2 regions of the Beijerinckia indica subsp. indica ATCC 9039 genome follow, and region 1 is predicted to be linked to the other one. Evidence: predicted binding sites of a transcription regulator. Region 1 holds the regulator's gene; the other holds the start of a gene.
The links. The regulator PhoB, encoded in region 1, activates phosphate uptake and scavenging genes when phosphate is short. The targets are predictions, from matches to a motif close to TGTCATNNANCTGTCAT.
Positions count from the first base shown of each region.

Region 2: the regulator PhoB is predicted to act here: its motif matches at 2,169-2,185, upstream of BIND_RS15445 (BtaA family protein).

Region 1 is NC_010581.1:3,869,993-3,875,494, reverse strand. It holds gene rnr (ribonuclease R) at 1-196, shown strand, start outside; gene dgcA (N-acetyl-D-Glu racemase DgcA) at 246-1,226, shown strand; gene BIND_RS17325 (RMD1 family protein) at 1,278-2,417, shown strand; gene phoB (phosphate regulon transcriptional regulator PhoB) at 2,518-3,276, opposite strand; gene phoU (phosphate signaling complex protein PhoU) at 3,273-4,004, opposite strand; gene pstB (phosphate ABC transporter ATP-binding protein PstB) at 4,074-4,850, opposite strand; gene pstA (phosphate ABC transporter permease PstA) at 4,847-5,502, opposite strand, start outside.
Region 2 is NC_010581.1:3,469,434-3,474,935, reverse strand. It holds gene BIND_RS15450 (class I SAM-dependent methyltransferase) at 176-850, opposite strand; gene BIND_RS15445 (BtaA family protein) at 861-2,120, opposite strand; gene BIND_RS15440 (septal ring lytic transglycosylase RlpA family protein) at 2,509-2,754, shown strand; gene dnaN (DNA polymerase III subunit beta) at 2,850-3,965, opposite strand; gene BIND_RS15430 (transglycosylase domain-containing protein) at 4,182-5,502, shown strand, end outside.

The DNA.
Region 1 (5,502 bases):
TCTCGTCACCGTCCGGCTCGTCGAGGCAGCGCCGCTGGCAGGCGCGCTGCGTTTCGAACTCATCGACGGCGGCGCTCTTGCGCCACGCTCGAAAGGCCGGAATGGGTCCGCCAAGGGATCTGCGAAGCGCAGCTTCGACCCCAAAGCGGAAGAGGCTTTAGCCAAGAAAAACATCAAACGCAGCCGCCGGCGCTGACCGTTTTTTCTCCTTCCTTTCCCACGAGCCTTTCAAGAGACGTCCCACCATGCCGCGCCTAACCCTGGCGATCGAATCTTTCCCCCTGGCCAGTCGTTTCGTCATCTCGCGTGGGGCGAAAAGCGTGGCGGAGGTCGTTGTCGCCACGCTTGACTCTGGACATGCCAGGGGACGGGGAGAATGTGTGCCCTATGCGCGCTACGGCGAAAGCCCAGCGAGCGTCCTCGCTCAAATCGAGATGATCCGCCCCGCGATTGAAGCCGGCGCTGGGCGTGAGGTTTTGCAGGAGCTTCTGCCGCCAGGGGCCGCCCGTAATGCGCTCGATTGCGCTTTGTGGGATCTGGAAGCCAAGGAAACCGGTGTGCCCGTCTATCGTCGCGCGGGCCTTTCGGAGCCCGTGCCCGCCGTCACGGCTTATACGATCTCGGTCGGCACGCCTGAAACCATGGCGGAAGCCGCGGCCAAGGCCAGCCATCGACCCTTGCTGAAACTCAAGCTCGCAGGGGAAGGGGATCTTGCCCGCATTGCCGCCGTGCGCGCGGCGGCGCCCGAGGCGACCCTGATCGTCGATGCCAACGAGGCTTGGACCGAGACAATGCTTGGCCCCTATTTCGAGGCTTGCGCGGCGGCTGGTGTCAAACTGATCGAACAGCCCTTGCCAGCCGGCCAGGATGCGATGCTTGCAAAAATTTCAAGGCCCGTGTCCATTTGTGCGGATGAAAGCGCTCATGATCGCGATGGACTCGAGGACCTTGCGGCCCGCTATGATATGATCAATGTCAAACTGGATAAAACCGGTGGTCTGACGGAGGCCCTGTGTCTCGTCGAGGCGGCGCGCGGGTTGAAACTCGATATCATGCTTGGATGCATGGTGGCGAGTTCGCTGGCCATGGCCCCCGCCATGCTGCTTGCGTCACAAGCCCGGTTCGTCGATCTCGATGGCCCCCTGCTGCTTGCGAAGGATCGTCCCCATGGGCTCACCTATGAGGGCTCCCTTGCTTATCCGCCCGCGCCCGATCTTTGGGGATGAGTGCGATGGGAAAAAGCCATTTGATAGATTATCGATCGACGCGGAGCCATTATGCAGCCTCAAGGTGAAGTCGTCGTCACATCGGGCGATATTATCGTCTATCGCCTGTTCGAACTCGCCGACAGTATCAATCTCGATCTAGCCGAAAAACATTGGCTGGAGCATACAGGCTCCCTCGGCGCTCGGCGCAAATTGCAGGCAACGCCGGCAAAAGCCGTGGCCTATAACGTGCCTCCAGTCGTTCTGACGCTTGATCCCTTGCCCCTGAAACTGCGGACTGAGGATCAGGCGGCACGCAATGTCGAAGCGCAAGTGACGGCGCGCCTTTATGATATCGGCATCGTCACCCTCACCATGCGTTTTTCGGTCAGCCATCTTGGCTGGCACGCCTATTCCGCGCTGCTCAACGCCATTAACGCGACGGTGGGGCCGACATCGGGCAGCCTCCTTTGGCGTGACATGGTGAAGGCTTTGCGCGGCCCACTCGATGGTGCTCTCGACAAGCCGATCGATTCGCCGCTGGAAGAAGATTATATCGTCGGCTTCGTGCGCTCGTTCGACCGGCCCTTGACTGGCCAACAGATCTTGAACGAGATCGATCTGGTGCCGCTGCTGTCCGGCGAAACTCTGCCGCTTTCGGAGCGCGCGCGCCAGGATCTTCTGCGCAATCATTTCTCTTATTATCTCGATGATCTCGCCGTGCTCACCTGGGACCGCGCTTTGGTCGTCGATCCGCGCGGCGATTCGGATGTGCTCGATGTCGTCGAGGTGGCTAATGCCCAATTGCTGGAAATCAGCTATTTCAACAAATTGCTCACCGATGAATTGCCGCGCATGTATGATCTCGTCGAGACCACGCATCGGTCGAGCGGCCTTTGGTCATCCAGAAGATTGGCCGGCCTCGCGCGGCGTTTGTATACATTGTTCGCGGAAGTCACGGAAGTGAAGGAACATGTCGACAATGTTCTGACCGTGACCGAGGATGTCTATCTTGCCCGCATCTATGCCGCCTCGCTCACCCTCTTCCAGGTCAATGCGGTCGGCAATGCGGTCGATCAGAAACTGGCGATCATCCGCGATACTTACATGGCGCTCTACGATGATGCCTCCGGCGGCAGGGCCGATGCGATGGAAATCGCCGTCGTGGCTCTGATCGCGTTGGAGATCATCCTTACGCTCATTCATTGGTAATACCAACGGTCATAATGAATGACCTTTGGTAAAACGAGCTTCGCGTAAAGAGGCGTGTTTTCCCGATTGGGTGAATCGGGAAAACACGCTTTTTTCAAAATTATTTGCCGAAATGCTCGTCGAAGGAATAGCCGGCGCCGCGCACCGTGCGGATGGGGTCCTGTTCCTCGCCGATCGACAAGGCCTTGCGCAGGCGCCCGACATGGACATCGACGGTGCGCTCGTCGATCTCCGCCGCCTCGCCCCAGACGCCGTCCAGCAATTGCGCGCGGGAAAAGACGCGGCCTGGCCGGCCCATCAGATGATCGAGCAGGCGGAATTCGGTCGGTCCGAGATGGACATGCCGCTCGCCGCGATGGACACGCCAATTCTCCCGATCGAGTGAGAGATCACCGGCGGTGAGCAGGCCGGTGATACGGTCTGGTCGCGAGCGGCGCAACAGGGCGCGGACACGCGCCATCAATTCGGGCACCGAGAAAGGCTTGACGATATAATCATCGGCGCCCGTCGCGAGCCCCCGGATCTTTTCGCTTTCCTCGCCGCGCGCCGTCAGCATGATGATCGGCAGCGCCCGTGTCTTCTCGCGCGCACGGATGCGGCGGCAGATTTCAAGGCCGGAGACACCGGGCAGCATCCAGTCGAGAAGGACGAGATCAGGCAGGCTTTCATCGAGACGGGCCTCGGCCTCGTCGCCGCACTCAAGGCTCTCGACCTCGAAGCCCTCGGCCTCGAGATTATAGGTGAGCAGTGTGCTCAAAGCGGCCTCGTCCTCGACGAGGAGAATGCGCGTCGTCGCGGTCGATGTTTTGTTGCGCGCGGAATTGCTGCTCTTGCTGGAAACCTCTGCTGTCTGGTTCATGCGGACACCGTTGTCGAGAAGTCGGAAAGATCGGGCCGACCCTTGGGACGTTCGGTCGGCAATGTTTCTCCGGTAACGAGATAGACCACTGTTTCGGCGATATTGGTGGAATGATCGCCGATCCGCTCGATATTCTTCGAACAGAACAGGAGATGCGTGCAGAAGGAAATATTGCGGGGATCTTCCATCATGAAGGTGAGGAGGTCGCGAAACACCGAATCCTCGAGCGCGTCGAGTTCGGCATCGCGGGTCCAGACCGCGCGCGCCCGTTCGGCATCGCGCAGGGCATAGGCGTCGAGGACGTCCTTCAGAAGGAGGGAGGCGGTCTCATGCATGCTCTTGAGGCCGATGAGGGCGCGCGGAATCCGCATTTCCGTGGACAGTTTGATGGCGCGCTTGGCGATGTTTTTGGCGAGATCACCGACCCGTTCGAGATCGCCGGAGATCCTGATCGTGGCAATGATTTCCCTGAGATCCACCGCCAGCGGTTGCCGTTTGGCGATGGTCAGGATGGCCTGTTCCTCGATATCGCGCTGGAGCAGGTCGAGGCGCGGATCATTTTCGACCGTTCTGATGGCGAGATCCCGATCGAGATCGGTCAAGGCGTCCATGGCGTCCGCCAGCATTTTTTCCGCTATGCCGCCCATTTCGGCGATTTTGCGGCCGAGAATCTCGAGCTCCGTGTCGTAGGCCCGAACGGTATGGCTGGTGATCGTGGATTCGGACATAGGGCTCTTCCTCGAATGGTGTGCCTCGCCGTGAACGGGCTGGCGGCGCCGAAAACGGCGCGGAAAAATTCAGCCAAAACGGCCGGTGATGTAATTCTGTGTCTCCTGCCGGTCCGGCGTGGTGAACAGGCGCGAGGTCACATCGAATTCGATCAGATCGCCGAGATACATGAAGGCCGTATATTCGGAGACGCGGGCGGCCTGCTGCATATTATGGGTGACGATGATGATCGTATAGCTGGACTTCAATTCGTCGATCAGTTCCTCGATCTTGGCGGTCGAGATAGGATCGAGCGCCGAACAAGGTTCGTCGAATAAGATGACTTCTGGATGAATGGCGATGGTGCGCGCGATGCACAGCCGCTGCTGCTGGCCTCCCGACAGAGCGAGACCGCTTGAATGCAGCTTGTCCTTGACCTCATTCCAGAGCGCCCCGCCTTTCAGGGCGGCTTCCACACGGTCATCGAGTTCGCTCTTCGGCAGCTTTTCATAAAGCCTTATGCCGAAGGCAATATTCTCATAGATGGACATGGGAAAGGGCGTCGGCTTTTGAAAGACCATGCCGACGCGCGAGCGCAGGAGATTGAGATCCTGATCGGCGGTCAGGATGTTTTCGCCATCGAGCAGGACCTCGCCCTCGGCCCTTTGCCGGGGATAGAGATCATACATGCGGTTCAAGACACGCAGGAGGGTCGATTTTCCGCAGCCGGAGGGACCGATCAAGGCGGTAACCTTGTTGGCATAGAGCGGCATGCTGATGTTTTTCAGGGCGAGCGTATCGCCGTAGAAAAAATTCAGATTGCGGATCGCCAGTTTCTGCGGCGGTGTGGGGTGCGTCGACATCATTTGGCGGTCTTTCTCGTGCCGAGGACACGGGCGAAAATGGAAAGGGCCAAGACGGAAAAGGTAATCAGCAGGGCGCCCGACCAGGCGAGCCGCTGCCAATCCTTGTAGGGGCTCAGCGCGAATTGGAAAATGATGGCGGGCAGGCTCGCCACGGGGCCATTCAGATTGGTGCTGAAGAATTGATTGTTGAGGGCCGTGAACAGGAGTGGTGCGGTCTCGCCGCTGATGCGCGCGGTGGCCAGCAGTACGCCGGTGAGCAAGCCGGCGCGCGCTGCACGATAGGTGACCTTCGTGATGACATAGGACCGTGGCATGCCGAGCGCGGTCGCGGCTTCCGTGAGCGGGCGCGGCACCAAAAGCAGCATGTCTTCGGTGGTCCGCGTCACGATCGGGATAACCAGAAGGGCGAGCGCCAGGACGCCGGCGAAGCCGGAAAAATGACCCATGGGCGCGACCACGACCTGATAGATGAACAGGCCGATGACGATGGACGGTGCGCTGAGCAGAATATCATTGAGAAACCGCACCACGAGGGTGAATTTCGTGCCGCGTCCATATTCGGCCATATAGGTGCCGGCGAGAACACCGAGCGGGGTGCCGATCAGGACGCCGAGAAAGGTGAGGATCAGGCTGCCGACAATGGCATTGAGAA
Region 2 (5,502 bases), 400 kb from region 1:
AGCTAAGATCAAGGGTCGCGGATCGTGACCCATGGCCCCTTCCTTGTGTCTTCGCTTTTTCAGTGTGAGCGACAATTCAAGAGTGGCCCATCAGCGAGCGCGTTCTTTCTCTATTCTCGCATCGGTGACGCAGAGACCCATCACGGCGAAGGGCCTATAAGCTCTGAAACAGGGCTTATAGGCTGTTCGGTGAGCGATTGAACGCGGTGTTCTGTTGCAGCACGGCCTGGAAGGCATAGGAGCGCAATGGCCGCGAAAATTGACAGCCAAGGCCGCGCGTTCGGGCCAAAGCGCGCATGTCGTCTTCCAGCGTCAGGCGTGGTGTGACGGAGAACCAGGAAAGCCATTGGCGTAACGCCGCACCGAACCAGGAGGGCAGGCCCGCCTGATCACCGAAATCGACGACATGCAGCGAGCCGTTTTCGGTGAGGACGGAACAAGCACTGGCAAGCACGTCGCGCCAAGGCGGGATCATCGATAAAGCATAGGAGATGAACACCCGGTCGAAACGGGCGACACCGAAGAGGTGCAAGGGATCGAAGGCTGTGGCATCGGCCTGCGCGACCTCGATGCGCGAGGAGAATCCAGCCCGCCGGATCGATTGACGCGCCGAGACCAGCATCTCCTCGGAGACATCGAGGCCATAGCAGCGCGTATGCGGGAACATGCGCGCCGCCTTGATGAGATTGCGACCGGTGCCGCAGCCGATCTCCAGGATCGTGCCTTGATCGGGGGGAGCGAGACCGGCGATCATGCCGTCGCGGCCAAGAAGGTAGAATTTGCGGCTGGCGTCATAAATGTGACGCTGATGGCGATACATGCGATCCATCAGCGTCGCGGCTTCGGTCATGGCCATGCTGCTATGCTTTGCGTCGATAAAGATGGAAGCCGCCATAGATCGAGGATCTGTCGCGCGCGCCGAGGCTGCGGCAGAGCGTTTCATCATAATCGAAGGCGTCGAGGATTGAAGCCGGCACGCGGCCAGGCAGCAAGCGTTCATCCGCCGCGGTACGGAAGATGATGCGCGCGCCGGGGCGCGCGGTGCGCAGGATCTCGCCCCAGAGGGCGGTCAGATCCTCATCATTCATCCAATCCTGCGCATCGAGCAGCACATAACAGTCGAGGTTTTGCGCGGGGCGGGTGCGGAGAAAAACGGTCATCGATTCATGGCGAACATCGACGCGGTCAACACGTGTGTGCAATGCGTCGAAAGAGTCCGGCATCAGATACGGCGGCAGGCAGGCCTGCTTGATGGCCTGCGCCTTTGGCGGATAGCTGCGCGCAAAGGCCTGCCAGGCGAAATAATTGCTCTCAAGGTCGAAGTCACAGGTGAGCCGGCGTAGCCTTTCCTTCACGACATCTGCCATGCTGCCGCCGGGAAGATCACCCGACAAGGCTTTGTATTGGGATGGCGGGATACCGAGACCATAGAGCGAGGCTGGCTGTCGCAACAGCCAGCGAATGAAGGTTTTTTCAAACAAAGGCGCGAACAGGGTGTCGAACAATTCGCGCTGTTCATTGCGATCCTTTGCCGTCACGATTTTGCGTGGATCGCAGCCATAGAGCCGCGCGAGCCTGTGCGCGCCGCCGATAAAACAGCCGAGCAGGCCATGGCGGTAGAAATTATCGGTGAAATTATCGATGCGCTTCCGCCCCATGGGGCCGCGGCTATCCCAATAGGCTCTGGATTCGAGATCGAGATAAGGCCGGATCTTCTCGCGATAGGCAGTGGCATTGGCGCTTTTGTCCGCCTCTCCAAAAAAGGCGAAAAAGGCCGCGTGGTCCGGCAGATGCGCGAGGCCCGCAAGCTTCAGCCTGTTCAAGGCGATATGCGCGCCGTTGAGATCGACGGCGGTGATCTTGCGAGGATTAGCGGTCAGATAGGAGAGGACGTTGCAGCCGCCCGAGGCAATGGTGACGATATGATCGTCGGGGCGGATCGCCAGGGCTTCCATGTCGACCTGAGGGTCTTCCCAGATCTGCGGATAGACGAGTCCCCGGAAGACGAAAGTAAACAAATGCTCGAGCAGGCCGCCGCGCGAGAGAGTTTTGCTGCGGTGAACGGCCGTGCGAAGCCCGAGGGTTGTAGTCCGGCGAAGCGCATGGGGCGATGACGTCACAGGATTTCCGTATGTTCGATCATGATCGCCCCGGGTTAAGCGAACCACGTGACAAAAGCGTGACTGAAAAAGCGGAAAAAGCCAATCATGGCGAAATTGGCTGATCTTGGCCTTTACAGGCTGTGACTTTCGGGCAGTCTCGCTTTTAAGGAAGATCATCGTAGGCTTAAAATAATATTAACTAATATGCTGCAATGCACAAATATAGTGTTGTATGGATTTATAACACAATACATTGCCCTTTTATCATCATAGAGTGCTGTCAAAAGCCGCCTCCGCCCGAATGGTTGGGTCATTCCACATTCCAGATGGAGGCTTATTTTTGAGGAAACTTGTCATTTCTGCGGTATTTCTATTCACGGCTGCGAATATAGCTTACGCGGAAGGCTTGCACGGGAAAGCGTCTTATTATCATGCGCGTGGGGCTGTCGGCTGCGCGCATCGCACGTTGCCCTTCGGCACGCATGTGCGCGTCACCAATCTCGCCAATCAACGTGCGACGACGCTCGTGGTCAATGACCGGGGGCCCTATATCAAGGGGCGCGTGATCGATGTCTCGGTGAATGCTGCCGAGGCGCTCGGTTTCCGACATGCGGGCCTGGCGCCGGTCAAGGTCGATGTCCTGCCGAATTGAAGCAGTAACTAGTGAGATCACCGAAAACTCTATGGGGGAGCGCGCGGTGCCTGAGAGCCGTAGCCTCCCAAACGTCCGGTTTCGAGACCGCCTCTTTAGACTCGCATCGGCATCAAGACATAAAGAGCCGAGGCACCGTCGCGGTCGAGCACCAATGTCGGCGAACCGGGATCGGCGAATTTGAACAGGGCTGTATCGCTGTCGAGTTGTGCGGCAATGTCCAGCAGATAACGGGCGTTGAAACCGATGTCGATCGGTGCGGCATCATAATCGACTTCCAATTCCTCGACCGCCGAACCGGAATCCGGATTGGTGACGGAGAGCGTGAGCTTGCCCTCGGCGAGGGCGAGTTTCACCGCCCGTCCGCGTTCGGAGGAAATGGTGGAGACACGATCGACGGCATCTTGGAAGGGGCCGCGGTCCACGGTCAGGAATTTGTCATTGCCCGAGGGAATGACCCGCGCATAATCGGGGAACGTGCCATCAATGAGCTTTGAGGTCAGGACCACTTCGCCGAAAGTGAAGCGGATCTTGGTCGGCGACACTTCGAGCTTGACCTCCTGGGCCTGATCCTCGACGAGTTTCTGGACCTCGGCGACGGTTTTGCGGGGAATGATGATCCCCGGCATGCCGGAGGCGCCCTGCGGCGCGGGGATTTCGACCCGCGCCAGCCGATGCCCGTCGGTTGCGACAGCGCGCAGCATCACATGCCCTTCGACTTCCGTCGTATGCATGAAAATGCCGTTGAGATAATAGCGTGTCTCCTCGCTCGAAATCGCGAATTGAGTTTTGTCGATCAGCCGTTTGAGATCGCCCGCCTTGAGCGTGAAGGTCTGTTCGAACGTGCCAGCCGCAAGATCGGGAAAATCGCTTTCCGGCAGCGATTGCAGCGTGAAGCGCGAGCGCCCGGAGCGCAATTGCAGGGGGCCGGCCTCGGTCGTTTCCAGGGAGATCTGCGAGCCATCGGGCAATTTGCGCACGATGTCATAAAGAATATGGGCCGGCAAAGTGGTGCCGCCCTGCGTGCCCGTCTCAGCCGTGAGCCGCTCGGTCACTTCGAGATCGAGATCGGTCGCCTTCAGGAGCAGTCCGTCGCCGTCCGAATGAAGCAACACGTTGGAGAGGATCGGGATCGTATTGCGGCGCTCCACCACGCGATGCACATGGCCGAGCGCTTTCAACAGGGCCGCCCGTTCGAGAGTGACTTTCATCGTGGCCCCTTTAATCTTTAATAATGTGTGGTGATCATGGCGACATTACACCCGCCGGGGGCGCGACTTTGCCGTGGTGGCAGAGAAATCGCAAGAGCCGTTGCGTGGTTCCGCCCCCGTTTTTCCCAAGTTAACTGGCCTTTAATCAGCCATATTGAAATCTGACATCCGATGGTTCGGTGACGGAGCCGAAATCGAGATCCTTTCGCAGGCCGCATGACGAAAAGCGAGAAAGACCCCCAGCAGCGGTCGAAAAAGGCCCGGCGTCGCTCGCCCTTATGGCGGATTTTTTCGGCTTTTTGCGCCCTGGCGATCTGGGCCGGCGTCCTGGGCATCGGTATTATCGGTTATTATACCCTGAAAATGCCGCCGATCGATCAGCTTAGTGTGCCCAAACGTCCACCTAATATCGCTATTTTGAGCGAGACGGGGACCTTGATCGCTAATCGGGGCGACACGGGCGGGGCGACGATTCGCCTGGCCGATCTGCCACCCTATTTGCCGCGCGCCTTCGTTGCGATCGAAGATCGTCGTTTCTATCAACATTCCGGCATTGATCCGCTTGGTATTATACGCGCATTGTTCCGCAATGTCGCGGGCGGCGGGGCGATGCAAGGCGGCTCTACCTTGACACAGCAACTCGCCAAAAATCTGTTCCTGACCCAGGAAAGGACCATGGCGCGCAAGATCCAGGAGGTGATCCTGGCCGTCTGGCTCGAGCATAAATACAGCAAGGACCAATTGCTGGAACTTTATCTCAACCGCGTCTATTTCGGTTCCGGCGCCTATGGCGTCGAGGCGGCGGCGGAGAAATATTTCGGCCATCCGGCGAAGCTTGTCACCCTGCCGGAGGCGGCCATGCTGGCCGGGCTGATGAAGGCGCCAACCAAGCTCGCCCCAACGCATAATCCGCGCGGCGCGGCGGAGCGGGCCGCGCAAGTCGTCGCCGCCATGCGCGAGGAAGGGTTCATCACCGAATCGATGGCGCAACTCGCCCTCTTGCATCCGGCGCAGGTGCAGCGCAGCCAGGGGGCGGGCTCGTTCAATTATGCCGCCGATTATGCGATGGACCTGCTCGACGAGACGATTGGCACGATCGATCAGGATATTCTCGTGACGACGAGTATTAGCCTGCCTCTGCAGGCCGCCGCCGAAAAAGCCCTGACGGAGGAGCTTGACCGCAAAGGCGCGCGCTATGGGGTGGCGCAGGGCGCCATGGTCGCGCTCGCGCCCGATGGCGCGATCAAGGCTTTGGTTGGTGGCCGCAATTATGCCGAAAGCCAGTTCGATCGAGCAGCTTCCGCGCATCGTCAGCCGGGTTCATCCTTCAAGCCCTTCGTCTATCTCGCCGCGATGGAAGCAGGTCTGACGCCGGATACTGTCCGCGATGACGCGCCGATCAATATCAAGGGCTGGCAACCGGAAAATTATTCCCATGCCTATCAGGGGCCTGTCACCCTGACGCGGGCTTTGTCGCAATCTCTCAATACAGTGGCGGCACGGCTCGGGAATGAGGTCGGTCCCAAGGCGGTGATCC